Regions from separate parts of the Gordonia sp. SMJS1 genome, predicted to be linked through region 2. Evidence: predicted binding sites of a transcription regulator. Region 2 holds the regulator's gene; each other region holds the start of a gene.
What was found. Region 2 encodes LexA, which represses DNA repair genes until DNA is damaged. Its sites were predicted from a motif close to CGAACANNTGTTCG; they were not measured.

Region 1 (5,740 bases), 1.4 Mb from region 2:
TCGATGCACTGGACCGCGACGAACGGGGGCATCCGGACCTCGACCGAGTTCCCGGGGGCGAGCTGCTCGAGTGTCCGGGCCGATCGACGGACGGCGTCGGCGAGGGCGGCGCGTCCCGGGGTCGGCACGGTCGGGTCGACGAGCCAGTCCGAGACGGCCAGCACCGCGGCCCGGACCTCGGCGGGGTCCACTCTCCTGCGTGGTGGCACCCGGCCATCTTCGCAAGGGGGTTCGCGCCGATGCGGATCGGGCAGTATTGACCGCATGGGAGCCGAGGTGTCCAAACAGCAGTTCACCGGCGAGGACCGGGTTCGTTTCCGGCGTCAGGTGGGTCGCGGCACGGAAGCGATCGCGCGGATGCTCGCCGACGGGCTGTTCACCGATCAGGGCCGTCCGCCGAAGCCGTTGCTCGGCATGGAGGTCGAACTGAACCTCGTCGACGAGGACATGCAACCCGCGATGGCGAACGCCGCCGTCCTCGAGGCGATCGCCGATCCGGACTATCAGACCGAACTCGGCCAGTTCAACATCGAGATCAACGTCTCGCCGCGACCGTTCACGACCGACGATACGATCTCGCTCGAGCAGGCGTTGCGGACGTCGCTCAACCGGGCCGAGCAGCGGGCCGCACAGACGTCGAGCCACCTGGTCATGATCGGCATGTTGCCGACACTGAAGTCCGAACACTTCGCGCATCACTGGATCTCGGCGAACCCGCGCTACGACCTGCTGAACGAGCAGATCTTCGCCGCCCGCGGCGAGGATCTCGAGATCGACATCACCGGCGTCCCGCTGACCGATGGACACCACACCGAGCACCTGCGCACCTCGACCGATTCGATCCTGCCCGAGGCGGCCTGCACCTCACTACAGCTTCACTTGCGGGTGGCGCCGGAAGACTTCGCCTCGCACTGGAATGCGGCACAGGCCATCGCCGGGGTGCAGGTCGCCCTGGCCGGGAACTCGCCCTTCCTCGCCGAGACCGCGTTGTGGCACGAGAGCCGCATCCCGGTCTTCGAACAGGCCACCGACACCCGGCCGCTGGAGCTGAAGAACCAGGGTGTCCGGCCGCGAGTGTGGTTCGGAGAGCGGTGGATCAACACGATCTTCGACCTCTTCGAGGAGAACACGCGCTATTTCCCCGCGCTCCTCCCCGTCTGCACCGACACCGACCCGCTCGCCGAGCTCGACGACGGACGCATCCCCACCCTCGACGAACTGCGTCTGCACAACGGGACCGTCTACCGCTGGAACCGTCCGGTCTACGACATCCACGAGGGACAGGCCCACCTGCGCGTCGAGAACCGCGTGCTGCCCGCCGGTCCCACGGTCGTCGACACGATGGCCAACGCCGCGTTCTACTACGGCGTCGTCCGGGGCCTCGTCGAATCCGACCGGCCGCTGTGGTCGCGGATGTCGTTCAACGCCGCCGCCGAGAACCTGCAGTCCGGCGCCCGCACCGGCATGGAGTCGCAGCTCTACTGGCCCGACGTCGGCTGGGTGCGACCCGACGAACTCGTCCTGCGCCGGCTGCTCGTGCTCGCCGAGGACGGTTTGCAGCGGTTCGGCGTCTCCGACAAGGCCCGCAAGCGCTACCTGTCGGTCATCGAGGGCCGCTGCATCTCCCGCCAGACGGGATCGGTCTGGCAACGCCAGGCGGTCGCGGCCCGCGAACGCGCGGGCGAGAGCCGGACACAGGCGCTGCACGGGATGCTCCGCGACTACGTCACCCAGATGCACGAGGGCGAGCCGGTGCACACCTGGGAGGTCTGACACCCGCCTCGGCGCTCGTCGACGGACCTGCTTTAATGGAAACAATTTCCATTAAGGAGGCTCCGTTGAAGGTCCGTGCATCCATCCGGTCGTTGAAGAACCAACCCGGTTCACAAGTGGTCAAGCGCAAGGGGCGCATCTACGTGATCAACAAGGGCAACCCCAGATTCAAGGCGCGCCAGGGCTGATCGTCGAGCACTCGCCGCCCAGAATGCTATCGTCGCGGCCGAGCAACTCCGCTGGAAACGACATTCGTGCTGCGACTGCAGCATCAGGGTCCCCGCGTCGACGGGCGGCGTCGAGTAGTCACACAGACGGCAGGAACTGCGCGCTCAACTCGAGGCGCGGCCTGCCGTCGTGGCGATGATGCCGCCCGACCCAGACAACGTGGTCGTCGTCCCGCGAGATCCTACCGGCGCCCACCGACAAGTTCCCGCAACGCAATGACTCTGATTCATATTGCCGGGCAATTGTTTTCGTGGCTAGACCCGCCGGACTCGTGTACACTCGAACGTACATTCGCTGCAACGGTTCTCGGGGGGAGGTCACCGTCATGTCCGGCATCACACACACCGACGACGCGTCCGTGCCGGCTCCCCGGGTGGTCGAGTTGGTGGCTGATCTGCATCGCACCCTGGACAAACTGCAGTCGGTGGATTTGTCGCCGTGTACCGATGCCGAACTGGCCGAGGTGGCCGCGGAGACCGAACGCGCCATCGCGCGTCTGACCGTCGCCGGAGACCGGCAGATCGATCAGGTCGAGGCCCGCGACCTGCCCCGCAAGGCCGGCTGCCGCACCCTGATGCAGTTCATGACACATCGGCTACGGGTGTCGAACCCGATGCGCCGCCGTAAGCAGATGGACGCCACCGCCCACCGGACCAGCCTCGGCGGCGAGGTCCTCCCACCCGAATACCCCTGCCTCGCCGAATCTTTCGCACAAGGCGCAGTCGGCACCGCCCACGTACAAGCCACCCTCGACGTCCTCGACCGCATCCCGGGCACCATCGACCACGACATCAAGGTCGCCGCCGAACGACAGATGGCCGAGATCGCCGAAGCCCACACCCCCGCCGAGATCACCCAACTCGGTGCCCGCCTGCTTGCCCACCTCGACCCCGACGGCACACTGACCGACGACACCGACCAGAAACGACGCCGCGGCCTGTGGATCGGTCGGCAACGCGCCGATGGCACCGCCAAGATCTCCGGCACCCTGACACCCGCACTCGCCGCCCGACTCACCATGATGTTCGCCGTCTGGGGCAAACCCGGACTCAACAACCCCGACGACCCCGCCTCACCCAGCGGACCGGCCGGAGCCGCCGACCCCGAAGCCCTCACAGCCGCAGCCGACCGCGACGGCCGCACCCTCGCCCAGACGAATCACGACGCCCTCGACGCCGCCCTGGCCGCAGGCTTCGCCGACGGGACTCTCGGCACCTCGCACCGAGGCCTGCCCGTGCAACTGATCGTCAAAGCCGACCTCGGGGACCTGATCCGAGAAGCCGGACTCGCCACCACCGCCACCGGCACCCTGCTGCCCATCCGGGACCTGATCGCGATGGCCGGTGAGGTCCAGCCGTGGTTGGCGATCTTCAAAGACGCCACCACCGTCCCCCTACATTTCGGGCGCGGCAAACGCCTCGCGACCCGCGAACAACGCCTCGTCTCGTTCGCCCGCCCTGACGGGGAGGTGTGCTCGGCTCCCGGTTGCGATCAGCCCGCCACCCAGGTCGACATGCATCACGCCCAGAAGGACTGGGCCAAAGGCGGTCTCACCGACATCGACGACCTCGCACCGGCCTGTCCCCGACACAACCGGATGGTCGGCGACCAGCCCGGCCAATACACAACACGGGTAGTCCGCGACGGACCCGACGAAGGCCGCTGCGCCTGGCGACTCAACGCCGAACCCGGCGCGCCACCCAACCCCGAACACATCAACCGCCGACCCGACATACCCAAGCGGTTGCAGGCCCACCTAGAACAGGTGCGGCGAGAGATCCACGGACGCACCACGTCCGGCGATGAGCCACGCCCACATGACGCGCGCCGATCATGGTTGAAAACCAGCCACGTCATCGACGTCCGACCACCCCGCCCAGGACCACGCACACCCAGGCCGTCCCTCGTCGAAGCACACCTCATGGAGTTACTCGCCAGTCGATGACTCGCGCCTGTCGGATCACATCGCCCGCCGTCGTCGAGCGCGGCTACTTCTGCACGAAGAGCCCCCGACCCGTCACGAGCGGGAGGTCGAGCGCGGTGACCAGGCCGGGTTTCGCATCGACAACCGCCGCAACGGAATTGACTAGACGCATCGCGGTGACGATCATGCCGGAGACGTTGTGGTCGCCGTTCTCGCCGTGATGCCCGAACTCGACGGTCATCTCGGGTTCTCCGGAGATGCTGATGCGATAGCAACCGTCGCCCTCGTGCGGGGTAGGCCAGTCCGGGCATTGGTCGGGATGGGTGCGCGTGTAGTGCTCCAGCACAACGCGATCCACGCCGTCGACCTGGCCGACGACCTCGAAGCGCACCGCGGCCATCGTGCCCTCGGGGATCTCGACGGAGACCGTGGAGTAGTCACGATCGGCCGCCACCCGATCGACGCGTTCGACAAGCGGCTCGTCGAGCACGAGGTCGAGGCCCGCGGCGATCTGTCGCACGACACTCCCCCACCCCATCGACAGGATGCCCGGCGCGAACAGCAGCGGCGTGGCGTCCAGTGGTTGCCCGAAGCCGAACAGGTCTCGCATGACGACCGGCTGGTAGTAGGTCGAGTAGTCGGCGATCTCCTGACAGCGGATCTCGTCGATGCGCTGGGAGAGACTCGTCATCGCCAGCGGCAGTGCGTCATTCGCGAAACCCGGGTCGATGCCGTTGACGTGGAGGCTCGCGCCACCCGCCGCACCCGCGGCGGCGATCCGATCCAGCAGCGAGTCGGGCAGGATGCCATGGGGGAACTGCAGGACCACCGGTCCGCTCGACACCACGTTGATCCCGTTCTCCACGAAGTGGATGAGGTCCTCGATCGACTCCAGCACGCGGTCGTCGGTCATCGCGGTGTGCACGATGCAGTCGGGTTTCAGGGCGATCAGCGCGTCGCGGTCGCCGGTCGCCGCGACACCCAGCTCACGGTCGAGCCCGGCGAGTTCGCCGGCATCCTTGCCGACCTTGGCGGGGTCGGACACCCACACACCCACGAGTTCGAGGTCGGGCCGGGCGTCGATCCCGGCGATGGCATGTCGTCCGACGGTTCCGGTCGACCACTCGACCACGCGCAATGTCATGCGATCCAAACTAGAACACGTTCCAACTTCGCCGTGCGGATTCGGCGAGATGCGCCTCGCCAGTGGTGTGTCTCGGAAATAGGTGGCCGGTATCCGGTGGAGCGATCGGTGGTCTGGCAAGGCGGAGGAGGGAGGGATAGCGGAGCTATCTCGACCGACGACAACGCAGCCAGGCGCCGATCGAGCGCTGGAGACCAGTCGTTTATTTCCGAGGCACACCACTAGAGTCGGGAGCTGTGACCGCGACGTCGCCCCCGGACCCCGCCGCCCCGATCCACATCGACCACGACGGCCATCGGACGATGCTCAAGTGGCACCGCGGCCGGCGGCGCGCCGACGACACGGCGTTCACCTCGACCCGGATCGTCGAGGGCATGCGGCTCGGCGCGAGTGTCGAGATCGATCTGGTGATCCACGCCGAGCGCGGTTTCGCCGTCCTGCACGACCGCACGGTCGACCACGCCACCACCGGCACCGGCGCGGTGTCCGCGCTCCCGGTGTCGTATCTGCGGGAACTGTCCCTGCGGGACAACCGCGGCCGGCCCGTCGACGAGCACGTCCTCCTGCTCGAGGACCTGACCGAACTCTTCGACGGCGTCGACATCGCGCCCACCGCGTCCCTCCAGCTCGACTTCAAGGAGGACGACGCCGCGCTCGATCCCGAGGCCGTG
Region 2 (5,740 bases):
CGGTGCGCGCAACACCACGCTGATGATCTTCCCCGCTTCTCCGCTCGCCAAGAAGCCGCCCGCCTTCATCATGGCGGCCGAGGTCCTCGAGACGTCGCGCCTGTTCGCCCACACCGTCGCCGGGATCGATCCGCTGTGGGCCGAGAAACTCGCCGGGGATCTCGTGAAGCGCACCCACAGCGAGCCGCATTGGTCGGCGAAACGCGGAGCGGCGATGGCCTACGAACGCGTGACCCTCTACGGGGTCCCGCTCGTCGCCCGCCGGCGCGTCGACTACGGCCCCATCGACCCGGTGGTCTCCCGGGAGCTGTTCATCCGGCACGCTCTCGTCGAGGGCGATTGGCGGACGCAGCACGCCTTCTTCGACCGCAATCGCACGCTTCTCGAGGCCGCCTCGGACGTCGAGAACCGCACGCGCACCCGGGGTCTCGTGATCACCGAGGACCAGCTCTTCGAGTTCTACGACCAGCGGCTACCGTCCGACGTCACCTCGGCCCGGCACTTCGACACCTGGTGGAAGAAGGCCCGCCGGGCGAACCGGATCTGCTGGATCTGCGCCCCGAGGACGTCACGGGAGGCACCGACGTCGCCCCCACGGACTATCCCGGCGCCTGGCAGCAGGGCGACACCCGACTCGAACTGCGCTACCGGTTCGAACCGGGCGCACCCGACGACGGCGTCACCGTCGTGATCCCGCAGGCACTGCTCCCCCATGTCCGACCGGCCGGCTTCGACTGGTCGGTCCCGGGCATGCGCGCCGAACTGGCCACCGCACTGGTCAAGTCGCTGCCGAAACAGCTCCGCAAGAGCATGTCGCCCGCGCAGCGATTCGCCGAACTCGCGCTCGGCCGGCTCACCCCGCGCAAGGAGCCGCTCACCACCGGGCTGGCCCGCGAGCTCTCGGCGATCACCGGGATGCGGGTGACCGCGGGCGATTTCGACACCGACCGGGTACCGCCGCACCTGCGCATGCATTTCGCGGTGGCCGACGACTCCGGACGGATCGTCGCCCGCGCCGACTCGTTGCCCGAACTCCAGCAGACCGGAACGCCCGCGGCGCCGAAGACGGTGTCGCGCAACCTGTATAAGACCTGGACCGCCGATGGGATCGGCTCGCTCGCCGAGCAGACGACGGTCGATGTCGCGGGGCAGCGGCTGACCCGGTACCCGACGATCGACGTGGTCTCCGACGCGAAGGGCCACGCGCGCGGCGTTGTCGTCGTCGATGCGGCTAGCCCGGAGACACGGGACCGCCTCCTGCGACGCGGGATCGTCGCCCTCCTCGACCTCGCGATACCTCCGCTGCACAAGCGGATCGCCGGCTCGCTGAGTCCGGTCGAACGACTCGCCCTGAGCCAGAGCCCGTACTCGACCACCGAGGCACTGCTCGCCGACTGCACCCGACGGGCCATTCGGGACACGGTCGCCGACATCGACGACGCAGAGCTCGCCGCGGTTCGCTCACCACAATCCTTCTCGGCGCTGCTCGAACGGATCCGGCCACGGGTCGCCGCGGCCGCACCGGACTACTTCTCGCTGGCCGTCGCAGCCCTCGAACGGATGTCCCCGCTGCGGGCGGCGATCGACCGGCACGCCGGTTCGCTGGCTGCCGACGACGTCGCCGAACAGGTCGCCCACCTCGTGTTCGACGGATTCGTGGCGGCTACCGCGCGACGCCACCTGGAGAATCTGCCGCGCTATCTCGACGGCGCGCAAGCACGTCTGGAGGCACTACCCGCGTCCGCAGCACGCGACCAGGCCGGGGTGGCCGCCGTCGATCGCGTCGTCGAACGGTGGGCCCAACGCCTCGAACAGGTACCCGAGCACCGGCGGGCGGTGGTCGACGACGAAGCGCAGTGGCTCGTCGAGGAGTTGCGCGTGGGGCTGTTCGCCCAGCGTCTCGGCACCGCGTTCCCGGTGTCGGAGAAACGGGTCCTACGAGCTCTGGACCGACTCGGCTGACACGGGTTCGGCGAGCGCGCTCCCGGATCCCGATGCCGCCTTCAGGTCGTCGATCTCGCGCTGGAAGTCCTCCACCGAGTCGAACGACCGGTACACCGAGGCGAAGCGCAGATACGCCACCTCGTCGAGATCGCGGAGCGGGCCCAGGATGGCGAGTCCGACCTCGTTGCTGGGGATCTCGGCCGATCCACTGGCGCGCACCGTGTCCTCGACCTGCTGGGCGAGCTGCGCGAGCGCGTCCTCGGCGACGTGGCGGCCCTGACAGGCTCGCCGCACGCCACGCATGACCTTCTCCCGGCTGAACGGCTCGGTCACGCCGTTGCGTTTGACCACCGCGAGCACGGCGCTCTCCACGGTCGAGAACCGGCGACCGCACTCAACACAGGAGCGACGGCGGCGGATGGCCTGCCCTTCATCTGCGACACGCGAGTCGATGACCTTGGTGTCGTCGTTCTTGCAGAAGGGGCAGCGCATCGTGTCCTCACGCAGGTCGCGGGACGCTGGAACGCACCCGAAGCGTGCGCCCCGCCGCTTGTCGGCCGGCCCCTGTGACATCGAGGATACCGCCCGGCCTCAGCGGTACCGGGGGGTGAGCAGGGGCTGGCCCACCTGCAGCGCGCTCGACCCCAGATCGTTCATCGCGACGATCTCGTCGATCACGACCTCGCGCGGCATCTCGGGTGCCACCCGGCCGGCGATCGAGCTGAGCGAGTCCCCCGAGCGCACATGGACGACCTCGGAACTCACGGCGGACGGTGTCAGCGAGTCCGAGTAATTCTGGCCGACGACACCGAACACCCACACGACGAACGCCAGCCCGACACCGGCGAGGAGCGCGACCGCGGTGCGGCGGCGGCGACGGAACACCGCCGCGTCGGGCCCGACCGGGCCACGTCCCCGGACCCCGACCGGAGAGCCACAGTGGGTACCGCCCACCCGCGGGGTCACCGGCGATGCCCCCCGCGGCCGGGTGCCGGCCGGCCGGTTGTCGACCGGTCGGCCGCCGTCGGACAGCGGGGCGCGGGTCCGGACGCGATCGGCGCGGTCGGTGCGCGGCCGGACGGCGTCGGGACGGTCGGTGCGGACGGGAGCGACGAGAGTGGCGGTGCGCATGGTGCCCTCCGGTGTTCGGGTGTCTGGGATCGTGCGGGTGTGGTGGTCGGTGTTCGAACATCGATCAGATGTTCGATGCACTGATGTTCGAATTTGTAGCACGACGTCCCGACAAAGTCTCGCGACACATCGAACAAATGTTTGAGGTGCCGGTCGCACTCCGCTAGGCTCGGACCCGGCGCAAGCCATCTACCAGCACGTTCCGAAGACGAGAGGAACCGAACATGAGTGACACCGGCGATAGGCGCGGCCGAGCGCGGGGCGCCGACGACGAGGCCCCGTTCGACGCCGCCGCCGCCGAGGCCTCACTCACCCCGCGACAGGCCGGGGTCCTGGAGGTGATCCGCCGCTCGGTGCGCGAGCGCGGTTATCCGCCGAGCATCCGGGAGATCGGCGACGAGGTCGGCCTGGCCTCGACGTCATCGGTGGCCCATCAGTTGCGGACGCTGGAACGCAAGGGGCTGCTCAAGCGCGACGCGAACCGTCCCCGTGCGGTCAACATCGCCCCGAGTGACACCCCGTCGCCGGACACCCCGACGGCCGGCCAGCTTCCCGAGCCGACCTTCGTGCCGGTTCTCGGCCGTATCGCGGCCGGCGGTCCGATCCTGGCCGAGGAGGCCGTCGAGGACGTCTTCCCACTGCCCCGTGAGCTCGTCGGCGAGGGATCGCTCTTCCTGTTGCGCGTCGTCGGCGAGTCGATGATCGACGCCGCGATCTGCGACGGCGACTGGGTCGTGGTCCGGCAGCAGAACGTCGCCGACAACGGCGACATCGTCGCGGCCATGATCGACGGCGAGGCCACCGTGAAGACCTTCAAGCGTCAGGGCCCGAACGTCTGGCTCATGCCGCACAACGAACTGTTCGATCCGATCCCGGGCAACGATGCCGTCATCCTCGGCAAGGTCGTCACCGTGATGCGGCGAGTCTGACCTCTCCACCGACCGAACCGTCGAGCACCGCCGCGGCCGCCTCGCGCGCCGCGGCGGGATCCGAGGTGGACAGGGCAGCCTCGGCGGCGGCCCGGCAGTCCGGTGCGGACACCTCGCCGAGCCGGGCCCCCACGGCCGCCGCAGCAGCCGGCGCGCTGGACAGCGAGGTGACCCCGAGACCGACGAGCACGCAGGCGAGGTTCGGATCGGCGGCGGCCTCGCCGCACACCCCGACCGGCTTTCCCTGACGTGCACCCGCTGCCGCGACACCCGCGATGAGGCTCAACACGGCCGGTTGCCACGGGTCGGTCAGTCCGGCGAGATCGGCCGACATCCGGTCGGCCGCCATCGTGTACTGGGTCAGATCGTTGGTGCCGATGGACACGAAGTCCACCTCGGCGAGGACGGCTTCGGCCAGGATCGCCGCCGCGGGCACCTCGATCATCACCCCGGCGACCAGACCACGGCCGCGGACCTCGGCGGCGAAGGTGCGCGCCTCCGCCGGCGAGGCGATCATCGGCGCCATGACCCACGGCGCGACGGCCGACCCCGACGCGGCCTGCGCGATCGCGTCGAGCTGATGCGCGCGGATCTCGGGGTGCGCCAGCGCGATCCGATCGCCCCGCACGCCGAGCGCTGGGTTCGATTCGTCGGGATGGGTCACGAACCGGAGCGGTTTGTCGGACCCGGCGTCGAGGGTGCGGATGACCACCTTCTGCCCGTCGAACGCATCGAGCACCTCCCGGTAGATCGCGGCCTGCTCGTCCACCGACGGTTCGTCGGCACGCTCGAGGAACGCGAGTTCGGTGCGGAAGAGCCCGACGCCCTCGACGGGGTACCCGGCCGCGGCGCGTGCCGACGATCCGTCGGCGACGTTGGCGAGCACCGCCACGGCCACCCCGTCGGCGGTCTGCCCCGGACCGGTCCAGCCGGCGACGAGTGCGGCATGCCGCCGATCCTCGTCGACGCGAGCCCGGGCCGCCTCCGCATCGGGCTCCACCTCGATCCGCCCGGTGCTGCCGTCGACGAGAACGGTTGTGCCGGGCTCGATCTCGTCCAGGTCGGCCACCGCCACCACGCACGGGATCCCCAGCTGGCGCGCGATGATCGCGGTGTGGCTGGTCGGTCCGCCGAGGCGGGTGACGAGGGCGATGGTGCTCGTGGGGTCGAGGCCCGCGGTGTCGGCGGGCGCGAGGTCGTCGGCGAGCAGGACCGACGGCACCTCCGGAGTGGGCACACCAGGTTCGGGTAGGCCGAGCAGTTCGGCGAGGACCCGGTCGCGCACGTCGTTGAGATCGGTGACCCGCTCGGCCATCAGTCCGCCGAGCTTGGTGAACACCGCCGCGAACTGTTCGGTGGCCGCGACGGCAGCGGCCTCGGCGGGGGCGCCCTTGCCGATGAGCGCGGTCGCGGCACCGATCCAGCCGCGGTCCTCGGCCAGGCCCGCCGTCGCGGCGAGCACCTCGGCCGTCACCCCGGTGTTCTGCGACGCGCGCGTGCGCAGCCGCGCGGCGACGGCGCCGGCCGCGGTGGCGAAGCGCGTGACCTCGTCGGCGCGCCGTTCCTCGGCGATCTCCACACCGACGCCGAGCTTCTCCGGCGAGTGGTCGGGTCGCTCGCCCGGCCACAGCGCGGGACCGTGGGCCAACCCGCCGACCACCGGGGTTCCCGTCAGGATCTGCGCCATCGTCTTGCCTCTCACTCGACTACCGATGTGACCACCGTTACAAAAAGTG
Region 3 (5,740 bases), 2.0 Mb from region 2:
AGTCGGCGCTCGGGCCGTCGATGAGCTGGTACAACGAGATCGGTCGCTACTCGGCGCTCTTCGCCTTCTCCGCCGACGGTTCCATCGCCCGTCGGTTCGCGGTACTGGCCATGATCCTGGGCTTGGTCGTCTCGGCGGCAGTGCTGGTCCGCAAGAACCGCATCCCCGGCACCGCCATCGGCCCGACCCGCCGCATCGTCGCGATCACCTTCGCATCGCTGGTGTTCCTCATGTTCACCCCCACCAAATGGACCCACCACTTCGGCGTCTTCGCCGGTATCGCGGCCGCCCTCGCCGCGATCGCGGCCATCGCCGCCAGCCAGCAGTCCATGCACTCGAGGCGAAACCGCACCCTGTTCTGCGCGCTCGTCCTGTTCATCGGCGGACTCGCCTTCACCGCGCCGAACTCGTACTACTACTACTCCGCGTGGGGCATGCCGTGGGGCGTCGAGCAGGTCAAGATCGGCGGCATCATGCTCGGCAGCGTGCTGCTCTATGCCGCGCTCGCCCTGCTGCTGGTCGCACTGTGGTTCCACTTCCGCGAGCCGTTCACCGGGACCGATCCGCACGTCGAGGAATCCACCGGCGCCGACGCCGCGCATCAGCGGTGGTACCGACGACTGGTCGCCTCGATGGCGGCCGCCCCGCTGGCCTATCTGGCGATGGCGGTGGTCGTCTTCCAGATCGTCACCGCGATCTTCGCCGGCATCCACCAGAGCTCGTCGTACTCGGTACCCCGGTCCAACTTCGCCGCCGTCGCCGGCAACCCGTGCGGGATGGCCGACAAGGTCTGGGTGGAGTCCGACCCCGACCGCGACATGCTCCGCCCGGTCGACCCGACGCTGCCCAATCCTCTCGGCGGGCCACCGCCCGCACCGGGCAGCGTGCCGTCCACCTCGGGATTCTTCCCCAACGGTGTGCCGACAGCACTCGAGTCGACGGCCAGCGAGGGGTCGCTGGGTGTCCTGTCCGGCGACGTCTGGCAGTCCCCCGACATCGTCAACTCCAACCCCGGCGGTACCGGCGGCGGCGAGATCGCCGAACCCGGGATCAACGGCAGCACCGCGGCGCTCCCGTTCTTCCTCGATCCCGCCTCCACGCCGGTCATGGGCAGCTACTCCAAGCTCGACCAGGTCCCGGCCCGCCTCACCTCCGGGTGGTACGCGCTACCGTCGGATTGGCGGGACCGTCCGCTGCTCACGATGTCGGTGGCCGGCGAGTACGACAACCCGAACGTGATGCTCGAGTACACCGCGGACCCGATCGGTCCCGACACCCGCGATGCCGACCTCGAGGCCGCCGGCGACACCGAACTCATCGACCCGGGCCCGCGCCCGTCGTGGCGCAACCTGCGCTACAACACCGACGAGCTGCCGTCCGACACCACCGCCGTGCGGATCGTCGCGACCGACGACAACCTCGCCGAGGACCGGTTCATCGTGCTCACCCCGCCACGGATCCCGCAGATGGACACCCTGCAGGACGTGGTCGGCAGCACCGATCCGGTCCACATCGACTGGACTTCGGGCCTGGCGTTCCCGTGCCAGCGCCCGTTCACCCACGACGTCGGGGTCGCGGAGATCCCGAAGTGGCGCATCAAGCCGGGCTCAGACCTGGCAGCCGCGGTGTCGGCGTGGCAGAACCGCTTCGGCGGCGGCCCCCTCGGCTGGCTCGAGGTCTCCCAGCAGGCGACGGCGGTGCCGACCTATCTGATGGCCGACATCGGACGCGACTGGGGCGCCCTCGAACGCTACGAGCCATACGGCGACGTCGACACGCTCGCCGAGATCGAGACCGGCACCGCCACCCGCAGCGGACTGTGGAGTCCCGCGCCGTTGCGGCACTGACGGTTCGACGGCCCGGTCGCCGCGGTGGTAGTCGGCGCGGCGATCTGCTTTGCCGTCACCGGTGGTCGGTGAGTATGCGTGCGAGTTCTGCTTCGACCGGGGTCAGCGGTGGGCTGGTGAGGTGCTCCGGCGGTGTTCGCGGATGGACCAGTTCGCGATAAGCGAGTTCGAGACGGAGGCCGCGGTCGCCGTAGCCGACGGCGTCGGGGCGCCCGCTGCTCCCTGAGGAGCGCCCGGAGCTTGCGGAGGGCGCGTCACGAAGGGTCGGGCGTGACTCATCGCCGGGCCTGGTGGCAGGTCCGTGGATGTCGTTGCGCACGGTGTTCAGGTGTTCTGCGAACCGCCGGGGTATGTCGGGTCGGCGGTTGAGGCGCTCGGGGTTGGGCGGTGCGCCAGGTTCGGCGTTCAACCGCCACAGGCAGCGGCCTTCGTCGGGTCCGGACCGGGCGATGCGGGTGGTGTACTGCCCGGGCTGGTCACCGACCATCCGGTTATGTCGCGGGCAGGCCGGGGCGAGGTCGTCGATGTCGGTGAGACCGCCCTTGGCCCAATCCCTGTGGGCGTGATGCATGTCGACCTGGGTGGCGGGCTGATCACACCCGGGTGCCGAGCACACTTCCCCGTCGGGGCGGGCGAAAGAGACGAGGCGCTGTTCGCGGGTGGCCAGACGTCTGCCGCGCCCGAAGTGCAGCGGCACAGTGGTGGCGTCTTTGAAGATCGCCAACCACGGCTGGACGTCACCGGCCATCGCGATCAAGTCCCGGATGGGCAGCAGGGTTCCGGTGGCGGTGGTCGCGAGTCCGGCTTCGCGGACGAGGTCGCCGAGGTCGGCTTTGATGATCAGTTGGACGGGCAGGCCGCGGTGCGAGGTGCCGAGTGCGCCGTCGGCGAAACCTGCGGCGAGTGCAGCGTCGAGCGCGTCGTGATTGGACTGGGCGAGGGTGCGGCCGTCGCGGTCGGCTGCGGTGGCCAGGGCGTCGGGGTCGGCGGCACCGGCCGGCCCGCTGGGCGAGGCGGGGTCGTCGGGGTTGTTGAGTCCGGGTTTGCCCCACACGGCGAACATCATGGTGAGTCGGGCGGCGAGTGCGGGTGTCAGGGTGCCGGAGATCTTGGCGGTGCCATCGGCGCGTTGCCGACCGATCCACAGGCCGCGGCGTCGTTTCTGGTCGGTGTCGTCGGTCAGGGTGCCGTCGGGGTCGAGGTGGGCGAGCAGGCGGGCACCGAGTTGGGTGATCTCAGCGGGGGTGTGGTCGGTGGCGATCTCGGCCATCTGCCGCTCAGCGGCGACCTTGATGTCGTGGTCGACGGCGACCGGGATGCGGTCGAGGACATCCAATGCGGCCTGCACGTGCGCGGTGCCGACCGCGCCGTGTGCGAACGCTTCGGCGAGGCAGGGGTATTCGGGTGGGAGGACCTCGCCGCCGAGGCTGGTCCGGTGGGCGGTGGCGTCCATCTGCTTACGGCGGCGCATCGGGTTCGACACTCGTAGCTGGTGCGTCATGTACTGCATGAGGGTGCGGCAGCCGGCCTTGCGGGGCAGGTCGCGAGCGACGGCCTGATCGATCTGCCGGTCACCGGCAACGGTCAGACGAGCGATGGCGCGTTCGGTCTCCGCGGCCACCTCAGCGAGTTCGGCATCGGTACACGGCGACAGATCCACGGTCTGCAACTTGTCGAGGGTGCGGTGGAGATCGGCCACCAACTCGACCACACGAGGCGAAGGCGCGTCGGTGCCGACGACCTGCTGGGAATCGAACATGACGGTCACCTCCCCCGAGAACCCGTGCTGCGAATGTACGTTCGACTGTACACGAAAGAAGGGTAAACGGCAGCTCGAAATACGTTGTCCAACAGAATCTTTGCTGCGCGGAGTTGCCACCTTAAATTGTCGGTGGTTGCTGGTAGTCGTCCGCCGCGGCGAGAACTGTCTTTGCAGTGCGGAACCCTTCGTGACGCGCCCTCCGCAAGCTCCGGACGCTCCTCAGGGAGCAGGGGGTTGACGCGCCCTCCGCAAGCTCCGGCCGCCCCTCAGCAGCTGTGGCCTGACGGCCGTCGTGGACTGCGAAAGAACTGTTGTGCTCGGAGCGGGCCCACTTACTGCTCCCAGAGGGAGACCGGAGCCTGCGGAGGCCGTCACCAACCTCCAGAGCCGCGGGGTGGGCCCTAGGTACCCCGGGGGACGTCGCTTACGATGAGGCACCGTGCCTGTGACAGCCCCGACCTCGCCTGAGGATTCCGCCGAACCGTCCTCGTCGGGGCCGGAATCGTCGGGGCACGGGACCAGGATTTCCGCGGGCACCGCCCGGTGGATCGCGATCGTGGCGGGGATCGCCGGCATCGTGCTGTGTGCCCTCACCCCGCTGCTGCCGGTCAAGGCCGTCGACGCCGGTTTCGAGTGGCCGGCCGGGCAGGATCTGAACGCCGACACGTCGTCGGTGATGGCGCCGCTCATCGCGCAGACCCCGCAGACCCTCGACGCCCGCATTCCGTGCGCGACGCTGGCGTCGGCACCGGACGGCGTGGTCCTCGCCACGATGCCGACCAATGCACCACGCTCGAAGTCGTCGTCGCTGTGGGTCACCGCCACCGACGCCGCGATCACCGTGACCTTCCGGAACAGTCTCGCCGCGACCGCCTCCCGCGCCGACCTGAGCCGATGTTCGGACTTGCGCATCTTCTCCGCCCCCACCGGCCCGGGTGCGCAGTTCGTCGGGCTCGGCGAGTCGACGACCCTGCCGCCGGACCGCCGCCCGCAGGTCGACGGCATCTTCAGCAACCTCAGCCCGGAACAGGCACGCGACGCCGCTGGTAACGGCCTGCGCGTGCAGGTGGCCATCGACAACCGGTACGAGTCGTCCCCGTCGATCCTCAAGATCATCGTGATGGTGCTCGCCGCGCTGTCGGTACTCGTCGCCGTCGTCGCGCTCGGGCTGCTCGACCGCATCGGCGGGTACCACCGGCGGATCGGCGCGCGCACCCGCTCGTGGTGGCATTCACTGAAACCCCGGGCCAGCGACTTGGTCGTCACCGCGATCCTGCTGGTTTGGAGCGTCCTCGGGGCCGGTTCGCCCGACGACGGTTACATCCTCAACATGGGCCGTACCGCCGACGGTTTCGGCTACCTCGCCAACTACTACCGCTTCTACGGCATCCCCGAAGCACCGTTCGACTGGTACTACAGCTTCCTTGCGGCGTGGTCGTCGGTCTCGCCGTCGGTGCTGTGGATGCACATCCCGCAACTCGTCGCCGGACTCGTGTCGTGGTTCGTCCTGAGCCGGGTGCTGCTGCCACGCCTCGGCCCCGCGGTGCGGCGCAGTTCGTGGGCCATCTGGGCGGGCGCCCTGACGTTCACCGCGTTCTGGTTGCCGTTCTGCAGCGGCTTGCGCAGCGAGGGGATCATCGTCCTCGGTTCGCTACTGACCTGGTGGGCAGCGGAATACGCCATCGCGACCCGGCGGCTCCTGCCAGCGGCACTGGCCGCCCTCGTCGCGGGCTTCACCCTGGCGCTCGCCCCGCACGGCGTCGTCGGCGTGGCCATCCTGCTGGTGGCGGCCCGCTCACTGCTGCACATCCTCATCGACCGACGGAACCGGATGGACGGATCCCGCTGGGCGGCAACGCTCGCCCTCCTCGCGCCGATCGCCGCCGCCAGCATGGTGGTGCTCATCGTGGTGTTCCGCGATCAGACCCTGGCCACCGTCCTCGAAGCGATCAAGCTGCGCTACTCGGTCGGGCCGGTCATCTCCTGGCATCAGGAGTTCCTGCGGTACTACTTCATCTCGGTCGTCACCGACGACGGCGCCCTCACCCGTCGCGTACCGCTGCTCCTGCTGCTCGCCGGCCTGTTCGTCACGGTCGCGGTCATGTTGCGGCGCACGAGGATTCGCGGAGTC
Region 4 (5,740 bases), 1.5 Mb from region 2:
CGCGGCCCGCAGTTCCTCCCCCATCTGCATGGTGAAGGCGTTGAGCCGGTCGGGTCGATTGAGCCGGAAGATCGCGATCTCCCCATCTCGCTCGACGGTGATGGTGGGCTGGTCCTGTCGGGACTTGCGCCCGACCTCTGATGTATCGCTCGTCACAGATCGATGCTATCGGGCGCTGGGACACTCCGCGTCGGCTGTGTCAATGCGCGGAGCCGCGCACCAGCCGGGCACAACACAACGGCGGCGCCACCCTGTCGGGTGACGCCGCCGTCGATCGTGTCAGATCAGATCACGCGGATCGGCTATCAGCTCGCGTCGGCCTCGCCGGCCTTGGTGAGCTCGACCGGTGCGTCGGGAACCATGCGCGGCTTCTCCGAGCCGGTGAAGACGAACCGGGCGTCGTCGCCGTCGCCCTCGCCGTCCCAGTTCTCGACGTCGACCAGGACGATCTGTCCGGGAGCGATGTCGCCGAACAGGATCTTCTCCGAGAGCTGGTCCTCGATCTCGCGCTGGATGGTGCGACGCAGCGGACGCGCACCCAGCACCGGATCGAAGCCACGCTTGGCCAGCAGGGCCTTCGCGCGGTCGGTGACCTCGAGAGCCATGTCCTTGTTCTTCAATGCACCCTCCACGCGGGTCAGCATGAGATCGACCATCTGGATGATCTCTTCCCGCGTGAGCTGGTGGAACACGACGATGTCGTCGATGCGGTTGAGGAACTCGGGGCGGAAGTGCTTCTTGAGCTCGTCGTTGACCTTCTGCTTCATCCGCTCGTAGTTCGACTGGGTTCCGTCGCTCGACGAGAAGCCCATGCCCACGGCCTTGGAGATGTCCGAGGTACCGAGGTTCGAGGTGAAGATCAGCACGGTGTTCTTGAAGTCGACCGTGCGGCCCTGACCGTCGGTCAGACGACCGTCTTCGAGGACCTGCAGCAGGGTGTTGTAGATCTCCGAGTGGGCCTTCTCGATCTCGTCGAACAGCACCACCGAGAACGGCTTGCGGCGCACCTTCTCGGTGAGCTGCCCGCCCTCTTCGTAGCCGACGTACCCGGGAGGGGCACCGAACAGACGCGACGCGGTGAAGCGGTCGTGGAACTCGCCCATGTCGATCTGGATCAGGGCGTCGTCCTCGCCGAAGAGGAAGTTCGCCAGCGCCTTGGAGAGCTCGGTCTTACCGACACCGGACGGACCGGCGAAGATGAACGAGCCCGACGGCCGCTTCGGATCCTTCAGGCCGGCACGGGTACGACGGATCGCCTTCGAGACCGCCTTGACTGCGTCCTCCTGCCCGATGATCCGCTTGTGCAGCTCCTCCTCCATGCGGAGCAGACGCGTGGTCTCCTCCTCGGTGAGCTTGAACACCGGGATGCCGGTCCAGTTGCCGAGGACCTCGGCGATCTGCTCGTCGTCGACCTCGGCCACGACGTCCATGTCACCGCTGCGCCACTGCTTCTCGCGCTCGGCGCGCTCGGCGACCAGCTGCTTCTCCTTGTCGCGGAGGCTGGCGGCCTTCTCGAAGTCCTGAGCGTCGATCGCGCTTTCTTTCTCCTTGCGCGCATCGGCGATGCGGTCGTCGAACTCACGCAGGTCTGGCGGCGCGGTCATCCGGCGGATGCGCATGCGCGCGCCGGCCTCGTCGATGAGGTCGATCGCCTTGTCCGGCAGGAACCGGTCGTTGATGTAGCGGTCGGCCAGCGTGGCGGCGGCGACCAGCGCGCCGTCGGTGATCGAGACGCGGTGGTGCGACTCGTACCGGTCGCGCAGGCCCTTGAGGATCTCGATGGTGTGCTCGACAGACGGCTCGCCCACCTGCACGGGCTGGAAGCGACGCTCGAGTGCGGCGTCCTTCTCGATGTACTTGCGGTACTCGTCGAGGGTCGTCGCGCCGATGGTCTGCAACTCGCCGCGGGCCAGCTTCGGCTTGAGGATGCTGGCGGCGTCGATGGCGCCCTCGGCGGCACCTGCGCCGACGAGCGTGTGCAACTCGTCGATGAACAGGATGATGTCGCCGCGGGTGTTGATCTCCTTGAGCACCTTCTTGAGGCGTTCCTCGAAGTCACCGCGGTAGCGGCTGCCCGCGACCAGCGAACCGAGGTCGAGGGTGTAGAGCTGCTTGTCCTTGAGGGTCTCGGGGACCTTGCCGTTGACGATGGCCTGAGCCAGGCCCTCGACGACGGCGGTCTTGCCGACGCCGGGCTCACCGATCAGCACCGGGTTGTTCTTGGTGCGGCGGCTGAGCACCTGCATGACCCGCTCGATTTCCTTCTCCCGGCCGATGACCGGGTCGAGCTTGCCCTCGGAGGCCGCGGCGGTCAGGTTACGACCGAACTGGTCGAGGACCAGCGAGGTCGACGGGGTGCCGGACTCGCTGCTGCGACCGCCGGTGCCCGCCTCCTGCGGCTCCTTGCCCTGGTATCCGCTGAGGAGCTGGATGACCTGCTGGCGGACCCGGTTGAGGTCGGCGCCGAGCTTCACCAGCACCTGGGCAGCGACGCCCTCGCCCTCGCGGATCAGGCCGAGCAGGATGTGCTCGGTACCGATGTAGTTGTGGCCGAGCTGCAGGGCCTCGCGCAGCGAGAGCTCCAGCACCTTCTTGGCACGCGGGGTGAACGGGATGTGTCCCGACGGCGCCTGCTGACCCTGGCCGATGATCTCCTCGACCTGGCTGCGAACCCCTTCGAGCGAGATCCCGAGCGACTCGAGCGCCTTGGCCGCCACGCCCTCGCCCTCGTGGATGAGGCCGAGGAGGATGTGCTCGGTACCGATGTAGTTGTGGTTGAGCATGCGCGCTTCTTCTTGGGCCAGAACCACAACCCGACGCGCGCGGTCGGTGAACCGTTCGAACATTGTTCTCCCTCACATTGCTAGCGCCCCGGCCGCCGCGGAGACCACCTCGGAGGTCCCGGAGGACAACCGGTGCGGATAGACGACGACCAGCCTGCTTCCACTCTAGAGGTCGTCTGGGGTGCACCTGCAGTTAACGCCTGCGCAGAGTGCATGGATCCCCCGTTGCGGCGGGGATGTGCCCAGTACAACTGCGCAGGCCGGGGCTGTGTTCCCCGCCGTCTACGCCGAGAGCGAACGGGCCGCCGACGGCCCGGGATGCGCCCCCACCGGGCGCTGGGACCCGCGACGCGGCGCCCGCGTTGTGCCCGACAGCAGCCGGGTATCGCGGAAACCGCCGGCCGACGAGACCACAGGAGGCGAATGGGGACCACCCGGGCCGCTGCCGGGCCTCGGTAGATCTGGCCCTCGCTTGACTGCGACCGTCGCACACCAACGAGCAGCAGGGTGCATCCGGGTACGGCCCGGTACACGGCGAGCACGGCCACGACACGCGGCGGACGCCTATCACACGACACCGACAAGATGTAGGCGCTCAGTTCTGTTGCACGACAACATTTTTGGTATTGACGGCGACCGATGGCCGTGTACACTCGAACGTACATTCGCAGCAACGGTACTCGGGGGAGGTGACCATGTCTGACGAAACCACCACGGCGCAACCACGTGCCGTCGAGCTGGTGGCCGACCTCCACCGCATCCTCGACGAACTACAGACCGTGGACCTGGCGCCGTGCACCGATACCGAGTTGGCCGATCTGGCGGCCGACACCGAGAAAGCGATCGCCCGGCTGACCGTGGCCGGTGACCGGCAGATCGATCAGGTCGAGGCCCGCGACCTCCCCCGCAAGGCAGGCTGCAGGACACTCATGCAGTTCATGACCCACCGGCTGCGGGTGTCCAACCCGGTGCGGCGCCGAATACAGATGGATGCCACCTCCCACCGGACCAGCCTGGGCGGCGACATTCTGGAGCCCGAACACCCCACGCTGGCCGAGGCGTTCGCTGTGGGAGCTGTTGGCTCCGGGCACGTGCAGGCCACCCTGGATGTCCTCGACCGCATCCCGGTAGCCGTCGACCACGACATCAAGGTCGCCGCCGAACGACAGATGGCCGAGATCGCCGTCGACCACACGCCTGCTGACATCACCCAACTCGGTGCCCGGCTGCTCGCTCACCTCGACCCCGACGGCACCCTCGCCGACGATTCGGACCAGAAACGGCGCCGCGGCCTGTGGATCGGCCGGCAACGCGCCGATGGCACCGCCACCATCTCCGGCACCCTAACTCCCGAACTCCACGCCCGGCTGACGATGATGTTCGCCGTCTGGGGCAAACCCGGACTCAACAACCCCGACGACCCACAGTCGCCCTGCGGACCGGCCGGCACCGCCGACCCCGACACCCTGACAGCCGCCGCCGACCGCGACGGCCGCACCCCCGCCCAGACCAATCACGACGCCCTCGACGCCGCACTGGCCGCCAAATTTGCTGACGGCACTCTCGGCACCACGCATCGTGGGCTGCCGATGCAGCTGATCATCAAAGCCGACCTCGCTGATCTGATTCGTGAAGCCGGCCTCGCGACCACCGCCACCGGCACCCTGCTGCCCATCCCGGACCTGATCGCAATGGCCGCCGACATCCAACCGTGGTTGGCGATCTTCAAAGACCACACCACCGTGCCGCTGCACTTCGGTAGGGGGAAACGTCTCGCCACGCGCGAACAACGCCTCGTCTCGTTCGCCCGCCCCGACGGCGAAGTGTGCTCGGCACCCGGGTGTGATCAGCCCGCCACCCACGTCGACATGCATCACGCCCAGAAGGACTGGGCCAAGGGTGGTCTCACCGACATCGACGACCTCGCCCCGGCGTGCCCACGCCACAACCGCATGGTCGGCGACAAGCCCGGGCAGTACACCACCCGCATCGTCCGGTCCGGGCCCGACGAAGGTCGCTGCATGTGGCGGTTGAATGCTGAACCCGGGGCGCCACCCAACCCCGAACGCCTCAACCGTCGACCCGACATACCCAGGCGGTTCGCACAACATCTGAACACCGTGCGCGACGAGATCCACGGACCACCAACCCGGCCCGGCGATCAACCACGCCCAGACGGCCACACCCACGACGACGCACGCCGCTCATGGGCGACGATCAGCCACGTCATCGACGTCCGACCACCCCGACCCGGCCGACGACAGGTCCGCCCCTCCCTCGTCGAAGCACACCTGATGGAGCTACTCGCCACCCACTGAACCGGGTAGAACAACTCACACGGATCCGTCCAAACGGTCCGCCCCATCGGCGATCGGACTAGCGTCGTGGTCCATGAGTGATGACGCCGCTCGACCGTCCACGTCGGTCCATGCCGAGACCAAGACCGGCGAGCGGCGATTGCCCACGCGCCGGGTCAATCTGACCGTCTTCATAGCCTCGGCTGTCATCGTGGTCGCCTTCGCCGTCTGGGCGCTGGCGGCACCGGCAGCGGCCGAGTCGACGATCAACGACGTACGCGACTTCATCACCCGCTGGTTCGGCTGGTGGTACTTCATCCTCGCCACCGCCATCGTTGGTCTCGTGGTGTTCCTCGGCCTCAGCAAGTACGGGCGCTACCGGCTCGGACCGGAGGAATCGCGTCCGGAGTACAGCCTCTTCACCTGGACGTCGATGCTGTTCGCCGCGGGCATCGGCATCGATCTGATGTTCTTCTCGGTCGCCGAACCCGTGACCCACTTCCTCAACCCGCCGACCGGGGCCGGGGAGACCAACGAAGCGGCACGTGAGGCGGTCACCTGGACGGTCTTCCACTACGGCGTGACCGGCTGGGCGATGTACGCGCTCATGGGTGGCGCACTCGCGTATTTCGCCTTCCGGCACAATCTCCCGCTGACGAT

Region 1: a site for LexA is predicted at 2,282-2,295, ahead of QAD21_RS04245 (HNH endonuclease signature motif containing protein). Genes of this name have one in related genera too.
Region 3: a site for LexA is predicted at 3,637-3,650, ahead of QAD21_RS01425 (HNH endonuclease signature motif containing protein). Genes of this name have one in related genera too.
Region 4: a site for LexA is predicted at 3,438-3,451, ahead of QAD21_RS03870 (HNH endonuclease signature motif containing protein). Genes of this name have one in related genera too.

What each region holds. Positions count from the first base shown of each region.
Region 1 covers NZ_CP123381.1:906,226-911,965, reverse strand. The annotation lists gene QAD21_RS04260 (sterol carrier family protein) at 1-209, opposite strand, end outside; gene QAD21_RS04255 (glutamate--cysteine ligase) at 265-1,773, shown strand; gene ykgO (type B 50S ribosomal protein L36) at 1,839-1,961, shown strand; gene QAD21_RS04245 (HNH endonuclease signature motif containing protein) at 2,327-3,946, shown strand; gene QAD21_RS04240 (diacylglycerol kinase) at 3,990-5,069, opposite strand; gene QAD21_RS04235 (glycerophosphodiester phosphodiesterase family protein) at 5,372-5,740, shown strand, end outside.
Region 2 covers NZ_CP123381.1:2,330,164-2,335,903, reverse strand. The annotation lists partial or broken gene hrpA (ATP-dependent RNA helicase HrpA) at 1-1,962, shown strand, start outside; gene nrdR (transcriptional regulator NrdR) at 1,936-2,436, opposite strand; gene QAD21_RS10670 (LysM peptidoglycan-binding domain-containing protein) at 2,536-3,075, opposite strand; gene lexA (transcriptional repressor LexA) at 3,300-4,004, shown strand; gene QAD21_RS10660 (putative PEP-binding protein) at 3,982-5,691, opposite strand.
Region 3 covers NZ_CP123381.1:320,124-325,863, reverse strand. The annotation lists gene QAD21_RS01430 (arabinosyltransferase domain-containing protein) at 1-1,847, shown strand, start outside; gene QAD21_RS01425 (HNH endonuclease signature motif containing protein) at 1,903-3,606, opposite strand; gene QAD21_RS01420 (arabinosyltransferase domain-containing protein) at 4,049-5,740, shown strand, end outside.
Region 4 covers NZ_CP123381.1:826,673-832,412, reverse strand. The annotation lists gene QAD21_RS03880 (enoyl-CoA hydratase-related protein) at 1-156, opposite strand, end outside; gene QAD21_RS03875 (ATP-dependent Clp protease ATP-binding subunit) at 306-2,846, opposite strand; gene QAD21_RS03870 (HNH endonuclease signature motif containing protein) at 3,479-5,101, shown strand; partial or broken gene betT (choline BCCT transporter BetT) at 5,175-5,740, shown strand, end outside.